4 regions of the Shinella sp. GW821-FHT11G07 genome follow, and region 4 is predicted to be linked to each of the others. Evidence: predicted binding sites of a transcription regulator. Region 4 holds the regulator's gene; each other region holds the start of a gene.

Region 1 (5,537 bases), on a different contig from region 4:
AATATCCGGCCGAGGCGCTCGTCGGCACTGGTATCGATGAGCTGCGGTTCGCCGATGGCCGTCACCATCCGCTCCGGCGCGGTGGCATACATCTTTTTATCGTCACGGCACGCCAGCAGGTACTCCTGGAGGCTCAGCTCCTCCTGCGCGGTGCTCGCATAAGTTTTTGAAAAGAGGTCGAAAACATCGCTGCCAGTGGTTCTCATGGAACGCTCCTGCGGTCATCGAACAGTATAGCTTTTTTCGCGTCTGCCGTCCTGTTTTTTAAACGGAATGCAGCAGAAATTTGTTCCCGCCTTCGCTGTAAACAGAAAGTGAATGCAAGCTTGGATACTGAAGGCAGCAAATCTTCCAAGCACTCTGTTCATTCAACAGACATGGCACTGGACGCGAGCCGTCTGTGCGCGCTTTAACGCGAATCACGGACATGCAATGTCCACCAGCATATAATCGACCGATCGGAACACAATGCCAATTCACGAACTTGCCGCGCTCGGTGCCGCGACCTGCTGGGCCCTGACGGGGCTGATCTCGGCGGGGCCTGCCGGCCATCTCGGCGCGCCGGCCTTCAACCGGGTCCGCCAGATCTTCGTCACCGGCCTTCTTGCCCTCTATGTGTTGGCGACCGGTACATGGCGGGAGCTGGATGCGGCGAGCATCGGCCCGCTGCTGCTGTCCGGATTGATCGGCATCTTCGTTGGCGACACGCTGCTCTTCGCCACGCTGAACCGGCTTGGCCCGCGCCGCTCCGGAATCCTCTTCGCGCTGAATGCGCCGATTGCCGCTCTGCTCGGCTGGCTGGTACTGGGCGAAGCCCTGCCGGTCCCCGCCATGGCGGGGATCGCGCTGACGGCCACAGGGGTGTTCCTCGCCATTCTCTTCGGCAAGCGGCGGGCGCAGATACATGAGTGGGAAACGATCAAGGGGCCGTTGTCGATCGGCGTCCTGCTGGGGTTGGGCGCCGCGACGGGCCAGGCCATCGGCTCCATCCTCGTGCGCCCTGTCATGGAGAGCGGCATCGACCCCTTCGTCGCTTCGCTGCTGCGCGTCGGCATTGCCGCGCTCTGCCTCAGCGTCCTGACCCAACTGCCCATCCCCTCCGTCAAGCCGAAAGGGCCGCTCACGCTCAAAGTCGCGGCAATGACCGCATTGACCGGTGTGCTCGCGCTTGCCATCGGCATGACGCTGCTGCTCTTTGCATTGTCGGGCGGCAAGGTCGGCATCATCTCGACACTCTCGGCCACCTCCCCGGTGATGATATTGCCGATGCTGTGGCTGAAGACCGGGGAGCGGCCGGCCGGTGGGGCTTGGGCTGGTGCCGCCCTCGTCGTCATTGGCATGGGCCTGATCTTCCTGCGCTGAGCGATAGCGCGGGCCGTCGCACCGTTCCAAAGAGAATGCATCGGGCACCGACCTGTGGACAGAATGGCGGATGTCATGCGGGTGTCATGGCGATCTGTTGAAACGCTGCCCCATGCCGCTCGGTGATCGTGACGATCGAGATGGGAACCGACCAGACCGATTTCGCATCGATTACTTCACCGCACAGGCATCCGCAGTTCGCCGCCGTCCAGCCCGTCGCGTCGATGGGTGAGGACGGACATTCCAGCGTAGGAAACCCTGATGATCGAAACGGTGATCTCTCCCGCTCCCTCCCCGACCGCAGCGCGCAAAGAGGGGGTCGGCAAGCGCCTCAACCGCGCCGTTCGCCGCAATCCGTTGCTCTCCGCCTCCGGAATGTCCGAATATGTCTTCTCCCGGCTTTTCCGGAATCTCGTCTATGCGCAGATCTGGGAAGATCCCGATGTCGACATGGCTGCGCTGAAGATCGCGCCGGGAAACAGCATCGTCACCATCGCGTCCGGCGGCTGCAATGCACTTTCCTATCTTGTCGCCGATCCCGCCCGCATCGAGGCGGTGGACCTCAACCCGGCGCATGTCTGTTTCAACCGCCTGAAACTGACTGCCGCCGCCCACCTGCCGGACTACGAGACGTTCTACCGGTTCTACGGCCAGGGCGATGATCGCCGGAACCTCGACGCCTACCAGCACTATCTGAGGCCCCATCTCGATGCGGAAACCCGCGACTACTGGGAAAGCCGGACCGTCACCGGCCGCCGCCGTATCTCCATCTTCCACCGCCACCTCTATCGCCACGGCCTGCTCGGCGGCTTCATCGGCCTAGGCCATACGATGGCCCGTCTTTACGGCGCCGATCCCCGCGGCCTGCTCAAGGCCCGTACGATCGAGGACCAGAAGCGCTTCTTCGACGAAACGCTGGCACCGCTCTTCGAAAAGCGCCTGGTCCGCTGGGCGACGGGGCGGAAAAGCTCGCTCTTCGGGCTCGGCATTCCGCCGCAGCAATATGAGGCGCTTTCGGGTGCCGGCAGCGACATGGCGTCGATCCTGCGCCAGCGCGTCGAAAAGCTCGCCTGCGGCTTCCCGCTCTCGGAAAACTATTTTGCCTGGCAGGCCTTCGGGCGCGGGTATGGCAGCGGAGAGCTTGCGCCATTGCCGCCCTATCTCTCCCGGCAGAATTTTGAAGCGGTCCGAAGCCGCGCCGGCCGCATCTCCATCACCAACACGTCGCTGACCGAGTTTCTCGCGGCAAAAGCCCCCGAATCCGTTGATCGCTTCATCCTGCTCGATGCGCAGGACTGGATGACGGATGCGCAGCTCAACGCCTTGTGGAGCGAGATCACCCGCACCGCCGCCCCCGGCGCACGCGTCATCTTCCGCACGGCGCCCGCGGAAAGCCTGCTGCCCGGCCGTGTCGCCGACACAATTCTCGACCGCTGGGCCTACCACGCCGCGGAATCGCGTGCGTTGCACGACAAGGATCGCTCGTCGATCTACGGCGGTTTCCACCTCTATGAATTCAAGGGGTGAGCGCCGATGAACGCGCTATCCGATCATGCGCTGCTGATGGACCGCATCTACCGCTGGCAGCGGCGGTTCGGCATCTATGATGCCACGCGAAAATACTACCTGCTCGGCCGAGACCCCTTGCTTGCCGGCCTCCGACCAGTACCGGGCGGTTCGGTGCTGGAGATCGGCTGCGGCACCGGGCGCAACCTCGTGAAAGCGGCTGGGCTTTATCCCGAGGCCCGTTTCCACGGCATCGACATCTCCCAGGAAATGCTCACGGCAGCGGAAAAGGCCGTCGCGGGCGCCGGCCTCGACGGCAGGATACGCCTCGCCAGAGCGGACGCCGCCGCTTTCGACCCGCAAGTGGCTTTCGGCCAGGGCAGCTACGATCGCATCTTCATTTCCTATGCCGTATCAATGATCCCGCAATGGCAGAAGGTCGTCACGGAGGCCACTGCCCGCCTCGCCCCGGGTGGGGAGCTGCATATCGCCGATTTTGGCGACATGCAGGGCTTGCCTGGCTGGTTCAAAAGCGCCGTGACCACCTGGCTCGGTTGGCACCATGTGACGCCGCGCGCCGACCTGTTCGACTTTGCCGCCGAACTGGCCGATGCCCATGCCGGACGCAGCGAAGCGAAAAGACTGCATCGCGGCTTTTCCTGGATCGCCGTTATCCGGATGCCTTGATTGGCATAGCCGGCACGCAAAGCATAAAGCCACTCCGACAAGGGAGGCGCCGGAGTGGCTTATCTCAGAACAGCGTCTCGACCTTCGCCGCGATCGCGTTTCCGAGCCGGATGTTGGTTTCCGCAGAAAAATGGATGCCATCGACACCATCGGTTGAGACGTGCTCGCCAGCGGCCAGGAACTCGACCTTCATGAAAGCCGCGAGCGCCTTGTAGAGCCCGGCCAACTCCTTCGACTTTTCATATCCGCCACCGAACATGCCTTCGAACCAGGGATCGGGCATCGGCGCCAGCGGCGGCGGAGCAACGACGAGCACGCGCGGTGCGGGATAGGGCGTACCGACGCCGCCGGTAGAGGTCAGCGCCTGGCCGACGAGCTTGCCCATGCCGTTGGCGATCTCGTAGGGCGTACGATGGAAATAGGATTTCGTGTCGTTGGTGCCCAGCATGAGGATGACGAGATCGAGCGGCAGGTGGCTGGCGAGTGCCGCCGGCAGATAGGCGCTGCCGTTGAGCCTTGCGTCATTCGGATCGTCGAGGCTGGTGGTGCGGGCGCTGAGCCCCTCTTCGATGATATGATAGTTCGCGCCGAGCCGTGCTGACATGGCGCCGGTCCACCGCTGCTCATAGGGATAGCGCAGTGTCGGTGCGGATTCCTTCACCGGGATCCAGCCCCATGTCAGTGAATCCCCGAAGCACAGGATTGAACGTTTCTCCGCCATTAACGACCTCCTTGAATGGCTGGTTGATTGTTATTTTTCGGCGCGCAGGCCGTAGAAAATGGCCGCAAGCAGAATGATCAGCCCCTGGGCGACAAGCTTGCCGGCGTCGCCGACGCCGAACATCGTCATCACGACGAAGAGGAAGGCGAAGCACAGCACGCCAAAAAACGGACCCCAGACACCCCCCTCGCCGCGCCCGAAGACGACGCCGCCCAGAATGGTGGCGGCGACCGAGAGGATCGGGAGGTCGAGCCCGACGCGCACGCTGCCGACGGCGATGGACGCGGTCTGGACGAGGGCGGCGATGGCCGCCATCAGGCCGGCGAGCGTATGGGCGAGGATCACCGTGCGCTCCACCGGCACACCGGAAAAGTGGGCGGCCGGCATGCTCTCGCCAACGGCGGTGACGAAACGTCCGAAGACCGTCTGCGAGAGAAGCAGCGCCATCAGCGCCGTGAGGCCGATCCAGAAGATCACGGGGCTCGGCAACCCGAGAAAGCGTGTGTTGAACAGATCGTTGAAAACGGTCGGGACATCGCCCGGCGGCTTGCCGCTCGAAAGATATTGCACGAAGCCCACGAGCACGATGCTCAGCGCAAGCGTGACGATGACCGCCGAAACGCGGCGCCGGGCCACCATCACGCCGTTGAAGAGGCCGATCGAGAGACCGATCGCAAGCGCCAGCCCGACATGGAAGCCGAGCGAGGCGCCCGGGAAAATGCCGGACGAGATGCAATAGTTGATCAGCAGGATGACGCCGCCGCCGGACAGGTCGATCGACTTCACCCGCATGACCAGCAACTGGCCGAGCACGAGGATGCCGAGCGGAACGACTTGGCGCGCGAAGACGCCGAGCACATTGGAATTGAGCATCTGTGGACGCGCGACGAACAGGATCCCAAGCAGAATGACGAGCAGGTAATAGGATGGCGGGACCTTGGAAATCCGGCGCAGGAGGGGAGAGTTGACGAGGGCCGACATGGGTCAGAGTCCAATCTTCTTGCGCGACTGAAGCGCCACGACGGCGATAAGCAGAATGCCCTTGATTGCCGTTTGCACGAAAGGCGTGACGTTGAGCAGGTTCATGCCGTTGGAGAGGAGCGCCAGCACCGCAACCCCGATGATCGTTCCATGCAGGCTGCCGACGCCGCCGGACAGTTGCGTGCCGCCGATCGCCACCGCCGTGATTGCATCGAGTTCCATGAACAGGCCGACATTCGGATCGCCCGAGACGATGCGCCCAGCCAGGAAGACGCCGGCC
Region 2 (5,537 bases), on a different contig from region 4:
TCGATGGTGAAGCCTTCGACCTTGTCGACGACGAAGCCGTTGGTGGCACCCTTCAGGTCGGGAATGAGGTCGCGGACCTCTTCCTTCTTGACGACCGGCAGGTCACCGCCAAGCTTGGCCGGCTTCAGGTCGGCAAGCGCCACGCGGTAGAGCTTCTTCAGCTTGGCAGCCTGGCCGATCAGGTTGTCACGCTCGATGATGTAGGCGTAGTCACCGCTAGCCGTGATTTCGGAAAGGCCGACCCAGCCGGCTTCGGTCTTTTCGAGCGGATAGCGCACGGCGCCCCACTCTTCCGACGACGGCTTGTAGGAAACGAGCTTCACGAAGCCCTTCTCGTCATCACCCCATTCGCGCTGCATGGCCATCCAGAGAACCTGGTCATCGCCTTCGCCAACGCTGGTGATGCCTTCGAAGCCAAAGCGCTTCTCGCCGGCACGCAGCTCGGCGGGAATGGCGATTTCCTTCTCGATCTCGCCCTTCTTGTTCACGTGGATGATGGCGTGGCTGTACAGCTTGTCGGCATCGCCTTCATTGACGAGCCAGAAGCCGCCCTCGCCATCCGGCGTCAGGCCTTCGCTGTCGAGCTTCTGCGCGGCAGCGCCATTGCGCGTAATGCGCAGGGCATCGACGATCTTCGCAGGCTTGGCGGTTGCGTCGATCGTGAAGACCGTCGGCTGCGAAGCGTAGAAGGAATCGTTGACGGCATAGAGCATGCCCGGCTTGTCCTTGACCGGAGCGAGGCCCGAAAGCGCGCCAAAACCGATCAGCTCGCCTTCCTTCTCAGTGGAGACGATCTGCGGATAGGCGGCTTCGCCTTCCGCGCGCTCATAAATCATGACGTGCGAACGGGCACCGCCGTCTTCGACGAGGTCGGTTTCGTTGGCGGTCACGAAGAGGTTGCGGCTCGGAATGGCGACGGCGCCTTCCGGACCGACACCCGACGGCAGAAGCTGAAGAAGCTCAGGCTCGGCACCGGTGTCCTTGTAGACGCCGACGATGGAAGCACGCTCGGCGAGCACGAAGAACAGGTTGTCGTCACCGAACTTGGCGGCTTCCAGGCCTTCCGGTTCGACGCCCTTCTTGTTGCGCTTGTCCGGGTAGTGACCGATCTTGGCGATCTCGCGCTCGAAGCCGGCGCCGTTCTCGTAAACGACCTTGCCGGTCTTGTCGAAGATCGTGAAGCCGCGCGCACCGCCCTCCCAGTCGCCTTCGTTGGCAACGACGAAACGGTTGTCGTCCAGCCACTTCACGGCGTCGGGCTCGCGGGCGACATCCTTCATCTCGCCGGTGAACTTCAGCGCACCGTCCTTCTTGGTGTCGATGCCTTCGAGGTTGACGGTGCCAGCCGAGAAGTGGCTTTTCACGTCACCCGTCTTGCCGTCGATGATGACGATGTAGTTGTTTTCCTGCAGCGTCAGCGCGATCTCGTCCAGGCCGTTGAAGGCGACGAATTCGGGCTCCGGGTCGTCACCGGCGACGTCGGCAAGGCCGGTCAGCGTGACGTGCTTGATCGAACCGCAATCGACGATGCCGTCCTTAAGCGACAGGATCACCAGATCGCCGGCCGGCATCTGCGGAATGGCGCCATCATTGACCTCTTCGTCGCGCTCGTTTTCGATGGCGATCGCGGCGATCGTCTTGTCCTTGTTGAGGGCAATCGAGTCCGGCTGGCCGCCAAGGTCGCAGGTCGTGTCGATGGCCTTCGAGGCCACATCGACCTGGGCAAGGACGCCGGACGGCTTGACGAAGCTTTCGCGAGTGTTGATCGCGACGAGCGCCTTGCCGCCGGCAATCGTTACCGAGGTAGGCTCGCCTTCGAAGGCGACGGTGCCGCCGGCCTTCGGCGCCTTCGCATCGGTAATGTCGATGAAGCCGATCGCCTTGTTCGGGCTGTCGGAATAGACGAGCGTGTTGCCATCCTCGGACGCAGCAATGATTTCGGAGGAGGTCGGTGTTGCCTTGTCCTTGCCTTCCGGCAGGTTGTCGGCAACGGCAAAGGATGCAATGCGATTGAATACAGGCTCGGCGCTGGCGGCAGGGGCCACCGATGCGGCGAGGACCGCTGCCAGGGCAGCAGTGAGCGAACGGGTTTTCATGAAAGCCTCCGGGTCAAAAGGAACCCGGCGGTTCTGAGGCTTTCGTGTTACAGGCCGATGACAATTCGACTACAGCCGCGGACCATTCCCCGCAAATAAAAGGGGGCCCGGATGAACCGGACCCCGACCCTGAAATTCAGGATTGGCGGCGGAGTGGGTAACCGCCCTCCCCCACAGCGTCGCGCATGACACGCAAGGACCCTGCAGGCCTTTGAAAGCCGAATGCGCCCTCAAGCCGAACCGGCCAAAGGACGGATGCAGCAGCAGCGGATCAGCTGTTAACGGCGTCCTTCAGACCCTTGCCGGCCGAGAACTTCGGCACGTTGCGGGCCGGGATCTCGATCTCGGCGCCGGTCGAAAGGTTGCGGCCCTTCGAAGCTTCACGGCGCGACACGGAGAAATTGCCGAAACCGACGAGACGAACGTCGCCGCCGCTCTTGAGTTCGCCCTGGATCGTCTCGAAAATGGCGTCTACAGCAGATGCTGCGTCCGTCTTCGACAGGCCCGACTTCTCAGCGACCGAGGATACGAGTTCATTCTTGTTCATGTTTCCACCCCTTTCTTACGGTTTGAAACGACTCATACAAGTCGGGGGCAGAATACGCATCGGCCTTCGCCTCGCAAGAAAATTTCGTCGCAATCCCCTGAGAATCCGGGGTTTACACACGTTTTTCAACGAAAAAGACCGGCACGAAGGCCGGTCTTTTCCAGTTTCACTCCAAAACGCCGGATTGCTTAGCCGGCATTAAGGCTCAATGCGCGATCGCGCCGTTGGCATCTTCGGTCGATTCGACCGCCGGAACCTTGGCCGCTTCGGCGGTTCCGTCCCATTCGATCGGCTCGGGCCGACGCACGAGCGCATGCTTGATGACCTCGCCCATGCGCGAGACCGGGACGATCTCCATGCTGTTCTTCACGTTGTCCGGAATGTCCGCCAGATCCTTGGCGTTCTCTTCCGGGATCAGCACCTTCTTGATGCCACCGCGAAGCGCTGCAAGCAGCTTTTCCTTCAGGCCGCCGATCGGAAGGACCCGGCCGCGCAGCGTCACTTCACCGGTCATCGCCACATCCTTCGAGACCGGAATGCCGGTCATGATGGAGACGATGGCGGTTGCCATGGCGATACCAGCCGATGGGCCGTCCTTCGGCGTCGCACCTTCGGGAAGGTGGACGTGGATGTCAGTCTTGTCGAAGCGCGGCGGCTCGATGCCGAAATCGACGGCGCGCGAGCGGACGTAGGAGGCCGCCGCCGAAATCGATTCCTTCATCACGTCCTTCAGGTTGCCGGTCACCGTCATGCGGCCCTTGCCACCCGGCAGGCTGACGCCTTCGATGGTCAGCAGCACGCCGCCGACTTCCGTCCAGGCAAGACCGGTGACGACACCGACCTGATCCTCGCCCTCGGCTTCGCCGTGGCGATAGCGCGGGACGCCGAGGAAGTCGTGGATGTTCTCCGCCGTGACTTCAACATTCTTCGACTTGCCCTTGATGATCTCGGTCACCGCCTTGCGGGCGAGCTTCATCAGTTCACGCTCGAGGTTACGCACGCCCGCCTCGCGGGTGTACTGCTGGACGACCGCCATTAGCGCGCCGTCGGTGACCGAAAATTCCTTCGGCTGCAGCGCGTGGTCGCGGATCGCCTTGGGCAGCAGGTGCCGCTTGGCGATTTCCAGTTTTTCCTCTTCCGTGTAGCCGGCAATGCGGATCACTTCCATGCGGTCCATCAGGGGTGCCGGAATGTTCAGCGTGTTTGCCGTCGTCACGAACATGACGTTGGACAAGTCGTATTCGACTTCCAGGTAGTGATCCATGAAGGTCGAGTTCTGTTCCGGATCGAGCACCTCGAGCAAAGCAGACGACGGGTCGCCACGGAAATCCATGCCCATCTTGTCGATCTCGTCGAGCAGGAAGAGCGGGTTGGACTTCTTCGCCTTCTTCATCGACTGGATGACCTTGCCGGGCATCGAGCCGATATAGGTGCGGCGGTGACCGCGGATCTCGGCCTCGTCACGCACGCCGCCAAGCGCCATGCGGATATATTCGCGGCCGGTCGCCTTGGCGATCGACTTGGCGAGCGAGGTCTTGCCGACGCCCGGGGGACCGACGAGGCACAGGATCGGCCCCTTGATCTTGGTCGAGCGGGCCTGCACGGCGAGATATTCGACGATGCGCTCCTTGACCTTGTCGAGGCCGAAATGATCCTCGTCGAGGATCTTTTCCGCGGCGTTGAGGTCGGTCTTGATCTTCGACTTCTTGCCCCACGGAATGCCGGTCAGCCAGTCGAGATAGTTGCGCACGACGGTGGCTTCCGCCGACATCGGGCTCATCTGGCGCAGCTTCTTCATCTCGGCATCCGCCTTTTCGCGGGCCTCCTTGGAGAGCTTGGCCTTGACGATCTTCTCTTCCAGTTCGGCCATCTCGTCGCGACCGTCTTCGCCGTCGCCGAGTTCCTTCTGGATCGCCTTCATCTGTTCGTTCAGGTAGTACTCGCGCTGGGTCTTCTCCATCTGGCGCTTGACGCGCGAGCGGATGCGCTTTTCGACCTGCAGAACCGAGATTTCGCCTTCCATGAAGCCGAGCGCCTTTTCAAGCCGTAGCTTGACGCTCGTCGTCTCGAGCATTTCCTGCTTCTCGACGATCTTGATGGAGAGGTGCGAGGCGACCGTGTCGGCGAGCTTCGAGTAATCCTCGATCTGGCTCGCGGCACCGACGACTTCCGGCGAAATCTTCTTGTTGAGCTTCACATAGTTCTCGAACTCGGAGACGACGGAGCGCGACAGCGCCTCGATCTCGACCGGGTCCTCTTCAGGCTCGGCCAGCACATGGGCCAGCGCTTCGTAGAACTCTTCGCGTTCGGTGTAGCCGTCGATCTCGGCACGCGCGCGGCCTTCGACCAGCACCTTGACGGTACCATCGGGCAGCTTCAGGAGCTGGAGAACGTTGGCGACGGTGCCGATGCGGTAGATGGCGTCGGTTTCCGGGTCGTCGTCGGAAGCGTTGATCTGGGTCGCAAGCATGATCTGCTTGTCGGTGCCCATGACTTCCTCGAGCGCGCGGATCGACTTCTCGCGGCCGACGAACAGCGGAACGATCATGTGCGGGAACACCACGATGTCGCGCAGGGGCAGGACCGGGAAGGCCGTGGAATCGTGCGGCGCAGACGTCTTTTTCGTCATGTCATTTCCTTTCAAACGTCCCGTTTCCGGGAACCGGTCCTGTCGGCGCTAAAAGCATAACGGGCCGGCGATCTTTTCCATCCACAAGTGGCGTGCGGTTAACACTTTTTCAAGCCCGGCAACGGAGTGCCCCACCCCGTGTCGGGCCAGACGAACCAACGGAAGGAAGTGTAGTCTTCCGCGCTGTTGCGGAACTTGCGGCCTTCCCCCGGCCTGTCGCCGGAGCATACGCAAAACAGAATCGAAGTCTTCCATCTTCGCCCGC
Region 3 (5,537 bases), on a different contig from region 4:
GTTGCCGACTTCAACCAGTACGGCACGCGCCGCGGCAACCATGAAGTGATGATGCGCGGCACCTTTGCCAATATCCGCATCCGCAACCACATGCTCGGCCCGAACGGCAAGGAAGGTGGCTACACGATCCACTATCCGACGAAGGAAGAGATGTCGATCTACGACGCGGCCATGAAGTACAAGGCCGAGGGCGTTCCGCTCGTCATCTTCGCCGGCGTCGAATACGGCAACGGCTCGTCGCGCGACTGGGCGGCCAAGGGCACCAACCTGCTCGGCGTCAAGGCCGTGGTGGCACAGTCCTTCGAGCGTATCCACCGCTCCAACCTCGTCGGCATGGGCATCGTGCCCTTCGTCTTCGAGGAAGGCACGACCTGGGCGTCGCTCGACCTCAAGGGCGACGAAGTCGTCACCATCGAGGGCCTGGAAGGCGACATCAAGCCGCGCGAGAAGAAGATCGCCAAGATCACCTATGCCGACGGCACGGTGAAGGAGGTTCCGCTGCTTTGCCGCATCGATACGCTCGACGAAGTCACCTACATGAACAATGGCGGCATCCTGCAGACCGTTCTGCGCGACCTCGCCGCCTGATCGGTTTCAGCGTCAAAACACGAAATGCCGGGGCCAAAACCCCGGCATTTTTCGTTTTCCGGAGCCTTTTTCTCCGCTATGAAGCTCACTCCATCGTGACTTCCTGTTGAACCGGCAAGCGCGTATGACGGCTCAAACGGCTGGCCATTGCCGGCGCTCCATTGGAAATGATCATGCCGAGACCGCACATACTGGATTGTCTGGCGATCCTGCTCGCGTTGGGAGCCGGCACAGGGGCTGCGCATGCGCAGGAAGTAACGAAGCCCAAGGGTGTCGTCGAACTCTTCACCAGCCAGGGCTGTTCATCCTGCCCGCCGGCCGACAAGGCGCTGGAAACCCTTGCCCGTGAAGGCGAGGTCGTCGCGCTCTCCTACCATGTCGACTACTGGAACTATCTCGGCTGGGCGGACACGCTCGCCTCCAAGGACAATACCGACCGGCAATATGCCTATGCCCGCATGTTCGGCCGCAACGGCGTCTATACCCCACAGGCCGTGCTGAACGGCCGCGAGCACATCAACGGCGCGGATATTTCCGGCATCCGTTCGCGTATCGGTGCCATGCCCGACGAGGGCAAGGGGCTGACCGTGCCGGTCGATGTCGAGGTCAAGAACGACGAATTGCGCATCCGCGTCGGCCCTGGCGAAGGCAAGGCCAATATCGTCATCGCCTATTTCGAGCGCGAGCGCACGATCAACATCGACAAGGGCGAGAATCTCGGCAAGACGGTCAACTACTGGCATGCCGTCACAGACATGGAAACGATCGGCATGTGGGAAGGCAAGGAGACCAACCTGGTGCTGCCGGCCGACATGCTGAACAAGAAAAAGAAGTCCGGCGGCTGCGCCGTGCTTATCCAGCGCATGCAGACGGCCGATACGCCCGGCGCCATTCTGGGCGCGACGGTGCTGACGGGCGACAAGAAGTCTCGGTAAATCTCCCGCAGAGCATACCGCGCTAAAGTGTGAAGCGGTTTTGCGGGGACGGTATGCGAAAGACAAACCTGAAGTGCGCAAGCACGTCAGGGGAGGCCCGGTCCGGTTTCCTCGAGGGGCTGGGGCTTGAGGGTTCGAAGAAACACGGACCGGACCAAGACGAAGTTACCGGCAACGGAATACAGGGCAACTTCGACAGGCGCTCACCCTACCAACCGGCTTCCCGCACAAGGCAGCAGGCAGGCATGGGCTGCGACTGGCGAACTCTCGCTGCAAATTTGGGCGTCTGTTTGTCTGAAATGCGGCGAAGTCGATTTTTGCGAAAACGCAAGTCTCGGCCCATCCGCCTTGCATTTCGGCTCCGGTCAGGCACACTGTCACCTCGCCGTCACAGACGAGGTGCGGAGATTCGATGACTGATCAGCCGGATTTGCAGGCTTCCAATGGCGTGGTCGACCTCAGGGAATACAGGAGCAGCAAGGATCCGCTGCCCGTAACGTTCCATCGACGAGAGCTCGACGCAATCCTCCGGGTCTACGGCCGCATGGTCGGCGAAGGCGAATGGCGCGACTACGCCATCGACCATATGCGCGACAAGGCGGTGTTCTCCATCTTCAAGCGGTCCGGCGAAATGCCACTCTACCGCGTCGAGAAAAACCCCAAGCTCACCGCCAAGCAGGGCGCCTACAGCGTCATCAACCAGCACGGGACCATCCTGAAACGCGGCCACGAGCTGAGCCAGGTTCTCAAGGTGTTCGACAAAGCGCTGCGGCTCATCGAGACGTAGCGACTTTTAAGCCATCGTTCCCGGATAGTCCTGCCCGGACGGCTCCGTGCCGGCGCCCTCGCCGAGCGCGCGCTGCATGAACACCGTATCCAGCCAGCGCCCGTGCTTGAAGCCGGTTGCCGTCATGCGGCCTGAATGTTCGAAGCCGGCCGCGCTGTGCACGGCGATGGAGGCGGGGTGCGCGCCGCCGATGACGGCCACCATCTGGCGAAAGCCGAGCTCCGTGCAGCGGCGGATCAATTCCGCCAGCAGTGCCTTGCCGACGCCCTTGCCACGCGCTTCCGGCGCCAGATAGACAGAATCCTCGACGAGCCAGCGATAGGCCGGCCGCGTGCGGAAGGCCGATGCATAGGCATAGCCGAGGATGAGGCCGGTCTGCTCGATCGCCACGATATAGGGGTAGCCCTTATCGGTGATTGCCTTGAAGCGCGTCCCCATCTCGTCAAGCGACGGCGGGTCGACCTCGTAGCTCGCCACCCCGTTCAGGACGGATTCGCGGTAGATTTCTGTGAAGGCAGCAATATCGCCGAGATCGGCGGTGCGGATGACGAAGCTCATGGAAAGCCCACGTTTGTATGACAATTCCGCCGCGTTTTGCGTCCGGCCTTACCGGAAAGCAAGACCAAAAAGGGGATGGAGTTACCCCATCCCCTCAGTTTGTCGAAAAGCCTCTCCCACCACGACGTCATCCCCGGTCGACCCGAGGATGACGAAGGTGAGGTAGGGACCGCTCAGGCGCCGTAGACGATGAGCAGGTCCTTGGCGTCGATCTGGTCGCCGGCCTTCACCAGCACTTCCGAGACCGTGCCGTCCTTTTCCGCATGCAGCGCCGTTTCCATCTTCATCGCCTCGATGGAGAGCAGCACGTCGCCAGCCTTGACCGACTGGCCGGCCGAGACCGAGACCGTCGAGATGACGCCCGGCATCGGCGCACCGAGATGGGTGGCGTTGGCGATGTCCGCCTTGCGGCGGGCCGTCGACGTCGCAGCGCGGTTGCGGTCCGGAACCTTGATGAGGCGGGGCTGGCCGTTCAGCTCGAAGAACACCTTCACCATGCCCTGCGTATCCGGCTCGCTTTGCGCCTGGTGCAGGATGACGAGCGAGACGCCCTTTTCCAGCTCCGGCGACAGTTCTTCGCCGGGCGAAAGGCCGTAGAAATAGGCCGGCGTCGGCAGAATGCTGACGGGGCCGTAGGTATCGGCGGCAAGCGCGTAGTCCGTGAAGACCTTCGGATACATCAGGTAGGAGGCGAACTCGAAGTCGTCGACCTTGCGCTCCAGCTTGTCCTCGATGGTTTTACGCTCGGCATCGAGATCGGCCGGGGGCAGCAGCGAGCCGGGCACGGCGGTATAGGGCGCCTCGCCCTTCAGTGCCTTCTTCTGCAGTGCCTGTGGCCATCCGCCCGGAGGCTGGCCAAGATCGCCCTTCAGCATCGAGACGACCGAGTCCGGGAAGGAGACGTCCTTGCCTGGGTTCTGGACGTCCGCGACCGTCAGGTCCTGGCTGACCATCATCAGCGCCATGTCGCCCACCACCTTGGAGGACGGCGTCACCTTGACGATATCGCCGAACATCTGGTTGGCGTCGGCATAGGCCTGGGCGACCTTGTGCCACTTGGTCTCAAGCCCGAGCGAGCGGGCCTGTTCCTTGAGGTTGGTGAACTGGCCGCCCGGCATTTCATGCAGGTAGACTTCGGACGCCGGCCCCTTGAGGTCGCTTTCGAAGGCGGCGTACTGGTAGCGCACGGCCTCCCAGTAGAAGGAGATGCGGCGGATCCATGCCGGATCGAGGCCCGGATCACGCTCCGTGCCCTTCAGCGCCTCGACGATCGAGCCGAGACAGGGCTGCGAGGTGTTGCCGGACAGCGCATCCATTGCCGCGTCCACCACGTCGACACCTGATTCGACGGCGGCGAGCACGGTCGCGGCGGCAATGCCGGACGTATCGTGCGTGTGAAAATGGATCGGCAGGTCGGTCGCCTCGCGCAGCGCCTTGAACAGCACGCGGGCGGCAGCAGGCTTCAGGAGGCCCGCCATGTCCTTCAGCGCGATCATGTGGGCGCCGGCCTTTTCCAGGTCGGCGGCGAGCGCGGTGTAGTATTTCAGATCATATTTCGGGCGGGCGGAATTGAGGAGGTCGCCGGTGTAGCAGATCGCCGCCTCACAGATCCTGCCCTCTTCCGCGATCGCATCCATCGACACACGCATGTTGTCGACCCAGTTCAGGCAGTCGAAGACGCGGAACACGTCGATGCCGCCCTTCGCCGCTTGGCGGACGAAATATTTCACGACATTGTCGGGGTAGTTCTTGTAGCCGACGCCGTTGGCGCCGCGCAGCAGCATCTGCAGGAGCAGGTTCGGCGCGTCCTCCCGGATGCGGGCGAGACGATCCCACGGATCTTCCGTGAGGAAGCGCATGGAGACGTCGAAGGTCGCGCCGCCCCAGCATTCCAGCGAGAAGAGCTGCGGCAGCGCGCGCGCATAGGTGCCGGCGACGCGGGCGATGTCATGCGTGCGCATGCGGGTGGCGAGCAGCGACTGGTGGCCGTCGCGCATGGTCGTGTCGGTCAGGAAGACCTGGCTTTCGCCGCGCACCCATTCGGCGAACTTCTTCGGGCCGAGTTCGTCGAGCTTCTGCTTGGTGCCGGCGACGATCTTGCCTTCGATGAAGGGGACGATCGGCTTGGCGACATCCGCCGGCGGCCTCGGACGGCCCTTCGCTTCCGGATGGCCGTTGACGGTGACGTCGGCGAGATAGGTGAGCAGCTTCGTCGCGCGGTCCTGACGCTTCACCTGCTGGAAGAGTTCCGGCGTCGTGTCGATGAAGCGGGTCGTATAGCTGTTGTCGCGGAAGGCCTCGTGGCTGATGATCGCTTCAAGGAAGGTGAGGTTGGTGGCTACACCGCGGATGCGGAATTCGCGCAGCGCCCGGTCCATGCGGGCGATCGCCTCCTTCGGGTTTGGTGCCCAGGCCGTGACCTTGACGAGCAGGGGATCGTAGAAGCGGGTGATCACCGCGCCCGGATAGGCCGTGCCGCCGTCGAGACGGATGCCGAAGCCGGAGGCCGAACGGTAGCCGGTGATGCGGCCATAGTCGGGGATGAAGTTCTGTTCCGGATCTTCCGTGGTGATGCGGCACTGCAGGGCATGGCCGTTGAGGCGGATATCGGCCTGCGCCGGCACACCCGATTCCGGCGTGCCGATCGCCTCGCCGTCGAGGATGTGGAT
Region 4 (5,537 bases):
TCACCTCGTCGGTGACCTCCTCGCCGCGATGCGCCGGCAGGCAATGCATGAAGAGCGCATCGTCGTTCGCCCGCGCCATCAGCTGCTTGTTGACCTGATAGGGCTGGAAGATGTTGTGGCCGCGGGCGCGGTGTTCCTGGTTCATCGAGACCCAGCAATCGGTGACGACCAGATCGACGCCGTCGATGATCGCCTCGGGATCATGGCCGAGCAGGATATTGCCGCCATTGTCGCGCGCCCAATTCAGGATCTTGTCGTCCGGCTCGGAGCCCATCGGCACGGCCATCCTCATCGTGTAGCCGAAGCGGGCCGAGCCCTCGACGAAGGAATGCAGCACATTGTTGCCGTCGCCCGTCCAGGCAAAGGTCTTGCCCTTCGTCGAGCCGCGATGCTCCTCGAAGGTCATGATGTCGGCCATGATCTGGCAGGGATGCGTCAGGTCCGTCAGCGCGTTGATGACAGGCACGGTGGCATGTTCGGCAAGCTCCAGCAGACGGTTATGGTCGGTCGTGCGGATCATGATGGCATCGACGTAGCGCGACAGGACCTTGGCGGTGTCGCCGATCGTCTCGGCGCGGCCAAGCTGCATCTCGGTGCCGGACAGGAACAGCGTCTCGCCGCCGAGCTGGCGCATGCCGACATCGAAGGAGACGCGGGTTCGGGTGGACGGCTTCTCGAAGATCATCGCGAGCATCTTGCCGGCGAGCGGCTTTTCTTCCGTGCCGGCCTTGCGGGCGGCCTTGCGCGTGTGCGCATCGTCCATGATGACGCGGAGATCGCTTTCCGAAACGGCGGAAAGGTCGAGAAAATGCTTGGCCATGATGTGTCCTGTCTGTCTCGGTCCTGCTTATGCGGCTTTGGCCGCCGTCAGCTTTTCGGCTGCGCGCTCGATGCGGGCGAGCCCCTCGCGCGCCTCTTCCGCCGTGACGGTAAGCGGCGGCAGAAGCCGCAGCACATTGTCGCCGGCGGGCACGCCGAGCAGCTTTTCCGCACGCACGGCCTTTAGAAGGTCGGCGACCGGAATCTTTGCCTTGATGCCGAGCATCAGGCCTTCGCCGCGGACATCCTCAATGATCTCCGGGAAACGGTCCTTGAGGGCCGCAAGGCCCTGGCGGAAGACGAGGGCGACGTCACGGACATGATCGAGGAACCCGTCTTCCAGCACGACGTCGAGCACCGCATTGCCGACGGCCATGGCGAGCGGGTTGCCGCCATAGGTGGAGCCATGTGTGCCGGCGACCATGCCGGCAGCCGCTTCGTTCGTGGCAAGGCAGGCGCCGAGCGGGAAGCCGCCGCCGATGCCCTTGGCAACCGCCATGATATCCGGCGCAATACCGGACCATTCATAGGCGAAGAGGCGACCGGTGCGGCCGACGCCGGACTGCACCTCGTCGAGGATCAGCAACAGTCCATATTCGTCGCAGAGCTGGCGAAGCTCCTGCATGAATTCCTTCGGTACCGGGCGGATACCGCCTTCGCCCTGCACCGGCTCGATCAGGATGGCCGCCGTTTCCTCGGTGATCGAATCCTTGACGGCTGTGATGTCGCCGAAGGGGACCTTGAGGAAGCCCGGCGCCTTGGGGCCGAAACCCTCGATGTACTTTTCCTGTCCGCCGGCCGCGATGGTGGCGATCGTGCGGCCGTGGAAGGCGCCGTCGAAGGTGATGATGTGGAACTTGCCGGGGTGGCCCTTGGCGAAATGATAGCGACGCGCGGTCTTGATCGCGCATTCCAGCGCTTCCGCCCCGGAATTGGTGAAGAACACCTTGTCGGCGAAGGTCGCCTCCGTCAGCCGGCGGCCGAGGCTTTCCTGGCCCGGAACCTCATAGAGGTTGGACAGGTGCCAGACCTTCTCGGCCTGATCCTTCAGCGCGGCAACGAGATGGGGATGCGCATGGCCCAGCGAATTGACGGCGACGCCAGCGGCGAAATCGAGATATCGCTCGCCATTTTCGGCGATCAGCCAGACGCCCTCCCCGCGCGTGAACCGGAGCGGTGCACGCATATAGGTTTCATAGAGCGGCGCGGCATCGGCCATGGCGCAGGTCCCCCGAAAAGAGATGCGGAAAGATTCGTTTACGGCTTGACTTTTCCAGGCTTTAGAAAAATCAAAAACCGCCTTTCGGCGGCATGCGGCACTATCAGCATTTCTCCCTGCAATGTCAATGAAATGCACGTCTGAAATGCCGCTGAACCTACCGCAACGTGAGGATTCACGATACGCGCGCAAGGTGTCGCTCTTGAGTCACACCAGGGCAGCAAGTTGGGGAAAACTCCGAAATCGATTCGCACCGATTCCCGCGACTCTTGTCACAGAGTCCCCCGAACTCTAGGTTAAAGACCAATTACTAGACTGCAAGCGGCGGAACTAGTCACCAAAAGAGTTAGGGCGTTCAAGTTCCGGACCCATCCGGAACGCGATGAGGGATTCCCGCATCGCGAGCGTCGAACGGAGACGAGAAGATGAACTGGACAGACGAGCGGGTCGAGAAACTCAAGAAGCTCTGGAGCGAAGGTCTGAGCGCGAGCCAGATCGCAGCGCAGCTCGGCGGCGTCAGCCGTAACGCCGTCATCGGCAAGGTGCACCGCCTGAACCTGCCGGGCCGCGCGAAAGCCGGCGGCACGCCGACCGCCGCCCGCCCGAAGCGTCCGGCCGTTGCAACGCCGCGGCCGTCGAACTTCGCGGCCCGTCCGGTCCCCGCTCGCGTAGCGGCACGTCCGACCGGCGCGATCCTCGCCAAGGAAGACATCGACGCCGATTTCGACGCACAGACGGAGCAGCTTCCGGTCCCCGCCAACGGCAACAAAGTGGTTGTGCCGATGTCGCGGAAGCTGGAACTGACCGAGCTGACCGAGCGCACCTGCAAGTGGCCGATCGGCGACCCGCTGAACGACGACTTCCACTTCTGCGGCAACGAATCCCCGGACAACTCGCCCTACTGCACCTACCACCAGCGCCTCGCCTACCAGCCCTCGGCTGAACGGCGCCGGATGCGCTAGCAGAAACGAAGAGCTGAATGCGATAAGGGCCCGGAAGGGCCCTTTTCTTTTGTGCTGACGAGAGACGCGCAGCCCCCAAAACGCAAACAGGCCCCAAAGGGCCCATTTCCGTCCTTGGGAGGAAACGCTTGGCTCAGGTTTCCAGCGAGTAGCCGGCGCCGCGGACGGTGCGGATGACGTCCTGCATGTTGGCGAAGTTGAGCGCCTTGCGCAGGCGCCCGACATGCACGTCGACGGTGCGCTCGTCGACATAGATGTCATGGCCCCAGACGCCGTCGAGAAGCTGCGAGCGCGAGAAGACGCGGCCGGGCGAGGTCATCAGGAACTCCAGGAGGCGGAACTCCGTCGGGCCGAGGCGGACCTCGCGGGTGCGGCGGTGCACGCGATGCGTCTCGCGGTCGAGTTCGATATCGCCGCAGCGCAGCACCGTCGAGACGACCTCGGGTTTTGCACGGCGCAGCATGGCGCGAACGCGCGCGACGAGCTCCGGCGTCGAGAACGGCTTGACGACATAGTCGTCGGCGCCGGTGGCGAGCCCGCGCACGCGCTCGCTTTCCTCGCCGCGTGCCGTCAGCATGATGATCGGCAGGCGCTCGGTTTCCGGACGCTGGCGCAACCGCCGGCACAGCTCGATGCCCGAAACGCCCGGCAGCATCCAGTCGAGGATGAGAAGGTCCGGCAGGCGCTCCTGCAGGCGCATCTCGGCCTCGTCACCGTTCAGGATCGTATCGACCTCAAAACCTTCGGCCTCGAGATTGTAGCGCAGGAGGACGCTGAGCGCCTCCTCGTCTTCGACGACGGCAATTCTGGGCACCATGGAGGTGAAACTCCTTACTCGGAGGCGTCGGTAACGTCGGCAGTGACCACCGACGTCGTGGTGTCGTCCTTCGGGCGTTCACCCTCGGGCTGCGAGCCGGTCGCCATGTAGTAGATGGTTTCCGCAATGTTGGTCGCGTGGTCGCCGATGCGCTCGATGTTCTTGGCGCAAAACAGGAGATGCGTGCAGGGCGTGATGTTGCGCGGATCTTCCATCATGTAGGTCAGGAGTTCGCGGAACAGCGACGTGTAGATCGCGTCGATCTCGTCGTCGCGCTCGCGGATGGCCTTGGCCTTCTCGATCGAGCGGGTCGCGTAGACGTCGAGGACTTCTTTCAGCTGCATCAGCGCGAGTTCCGCGAGATGCTCGAGACCGCGGGTAAGCTTGCGCGGCATGCCCGAGCTCTGCACGGCGATGACGCGCTTGGCGGTGTTCTTGCCAAGGTCGCCGACGCGCTCCAGTTCGGCCGCGATGCGGATGGCGCCCATGATTTCGCGCAGGTCCGCCGCCATCGGCTGGCGCTTGGCGATCGTGACGATCGCCTTCTCGTTGATCTGACGCTCGGCAGTGTCGAGGATGACGTCCTCGGAAATGACCTTCTGCGCCAGAGCGCCATCGGTGGCAACCAGGGCGCGGACGGCATCCGCAACCATCTGCTCGGCCGTGCCGCCCATCTCGGAGATGCGGCGGGAGAGGTACTTCAGTTCTTCGTCGTAAATCGAGACGATATGGGTCGATGACATGGTTCTGTCCTTAATGCGCTCGGGTTTTCAGGGCTTTGGCGACGATCGCGTCAGCCGAAGCGGCCCATGATGTAGTCCTGCGTGCGCTGGTCGTCCGGGTTGGTGAACATCTTGTCGGTGTCGTTCTCCTCGACGAGATTGCCGAGGTGGAACATGGCGGTACGCTGCGAGACGCGGGCCGCCTGCTGCATCGAGTGCGTCACGATGACGATCGTGAAGTTGGCGCGCAGCTCGTGGATCAGTTCCTCGACCTTGGCGGTCGCGATCGGGTCGAGCGCCGAGCACGGCTCATCCATCAGGATGACTTCCGGGCTGACGGCGACGGCGCGCGCGATGCAGAGGCGCTGCTGCTGGCCGCCGGAGAGGCCGGTGCCGCCCTCCTGCAGACGGTCCTTCACCTCGTTCCAGAGGCCGGCCTTCTGCAGGCTCTTTTCGACGATGGCATCCATGTCCGCCTTCGTCTTGGCGAGGCCGTGGATGCGCGGGCCGTAGGCAACGTTTTCATAGATCGACTTCGGGAAGGGGTTCGGCTTCTGGAACACCATGCCGACGCGGGCGCGCAGTTCCACGACGTCGATGCTCGGATCATAGATGTCATCCGTATCGAGCGTGATCCGGCCGGTGACGCGGCAGCCTTCGATCGTGTCGTTCATGCGGTTCAGCGTGCGCAGGAACGTCGACTTGCCGCAACCCGACGGGCCGATGAGCGCAGTCACGGTGTTTTCGCGGACGTTCAGGTTGACGTCGTAGAGGGCGCGCTTGTCGCTGTAGTAGACCGAAACGTCCTTGCCGATCATCTTGTAGGAAATGTCGTTCATTTTCTTGTCCAGCGCTTTCTCGACTGCTGCTTCTGACATGATGTTCATCTGTCTATAACCTTCTACCAGCGCCGTTCAAAACGGCGGCGCAACAGGATTGCACCCACATTCATGAGGATGAGGAAGATGAGGAGGATGATGATCGCTCCCGACGTGCGC

Evidence for each region. The regulator PhoB, encoded in region 4, activates phosphate uptake and scavenging genes when phosphate is short. The targets are predictions, from matches to a motif close to TGTCATNNANCTGTCAT.
Region 1: AC1RT2_RS15120 (BtaA family protein) is a predicted target of PhoB. The motif match lies at 1,434-1,450, and genes of this name have one in related genera.
Region 2: AC1RT2_RS16440 (esterase-like activity of phytase family protein) is a predicted target of PhoB. The motif match lies at 2,143-2,159, and genes of this name have one in related genera.
Region 3: AC1RT2_RS12005 (DUF2794 domain-containing protein) is a predicted target of PhoB. The motif match lies at 1,899-1,915, and genes of this name have one in related genera.

Annotation. Positions count from the first base shown of each region.
Region 1 is NZ_JBXARJ010000007.1:78,073-83,609, reverse strand. Features, by position in the region: gene AC1RT2_RS15130 (PrkA family serine protein kinase) at 1-206, opposite strand, end outside; gene AC1RT2_RS15125 (DMT family transporter) at 469-1,362, shown strand; gene AC1RT2_RS15120 (BtaA family protein) at 1,624-2,889, shown strand; gene AC1RT2_RS15115 (class I SAM-dependent methyltransferase) at 2,896-3,555, shown strand; gene AC1RT2_RS15110 (SGNH/GDSL hydrolase family protein) at 3,620-4,276, opposite strand; gene AC1RT2_RS15105 (ABC transporter permease) at 4,307-5,257, opposite strand; gene AC1RT2_RS15100 (ABC transporter permease) at 5,261-5,537, opposite strand, start outside.
Region 2 is NZ_JBXARJ010000008.1:28,661-34,197, forward strand. Features, by position in the region: gene AC1RT2_RS16440 (esterase-like activity of phytase family protein) at 1-2,096, opposite strand, end outside; gene hupB (DNA-binding protein HupB) at 2,368-2,643, opposite strand; gene lon (endopeptidase La) at 2,849-5,272, opposite strand.
Region 3 is NZ_JBXARJ010000005.1:192,286-197,822, forward strand. Features, by position in the region: gene acnA (aconitate hydratase AcnA) at 1-588, shown strand, start outside; gene AC1RT2_RS12000 (DUF1223 domain-containing protein) at 756-1,523, shown strand; gene AC1RT2_RS12005 (DUF2794 domain-containing protein) at 1,936-2,310, shown strand; gene AC1RT2_RS12010 (GNAT family N-acetyltransferase) at 2,317-2,868, opposite strand; gene pyc (pyruvate carboxylase) at 3,042-5,537, opposite strand, start outside.
Region 4 is NZ_JBXARJ010000006.1:106,190-111,726, forward strand. Features, by position in the region: gene argF (ornithine carbamoyltransferase) at 1-820, opposite strand, end outside; gene AC1RT2_RS13490 (aspartate aminotransferase family protein) at 848-2,038, opposite strand; gene AC1RT2_RS13495 (GcrA family cell cycle regulator) at 2,464-3,000, shown strand; gene phoB (phosphate regulon transcriptional regulator PhoB) at 3,134-3,817, opposite strand; gene phoU (phosphate signaling complex protein PhoU) at 3,832-4,560, opposite strand; gene pstB (phosphate ABC transporter ATP-binding protein PstB) at 4,611-5,426, opposite strand; gene pstA (phosphate ABC transporter permease PstA) at 5,441-5,537, opposite strand, start outside.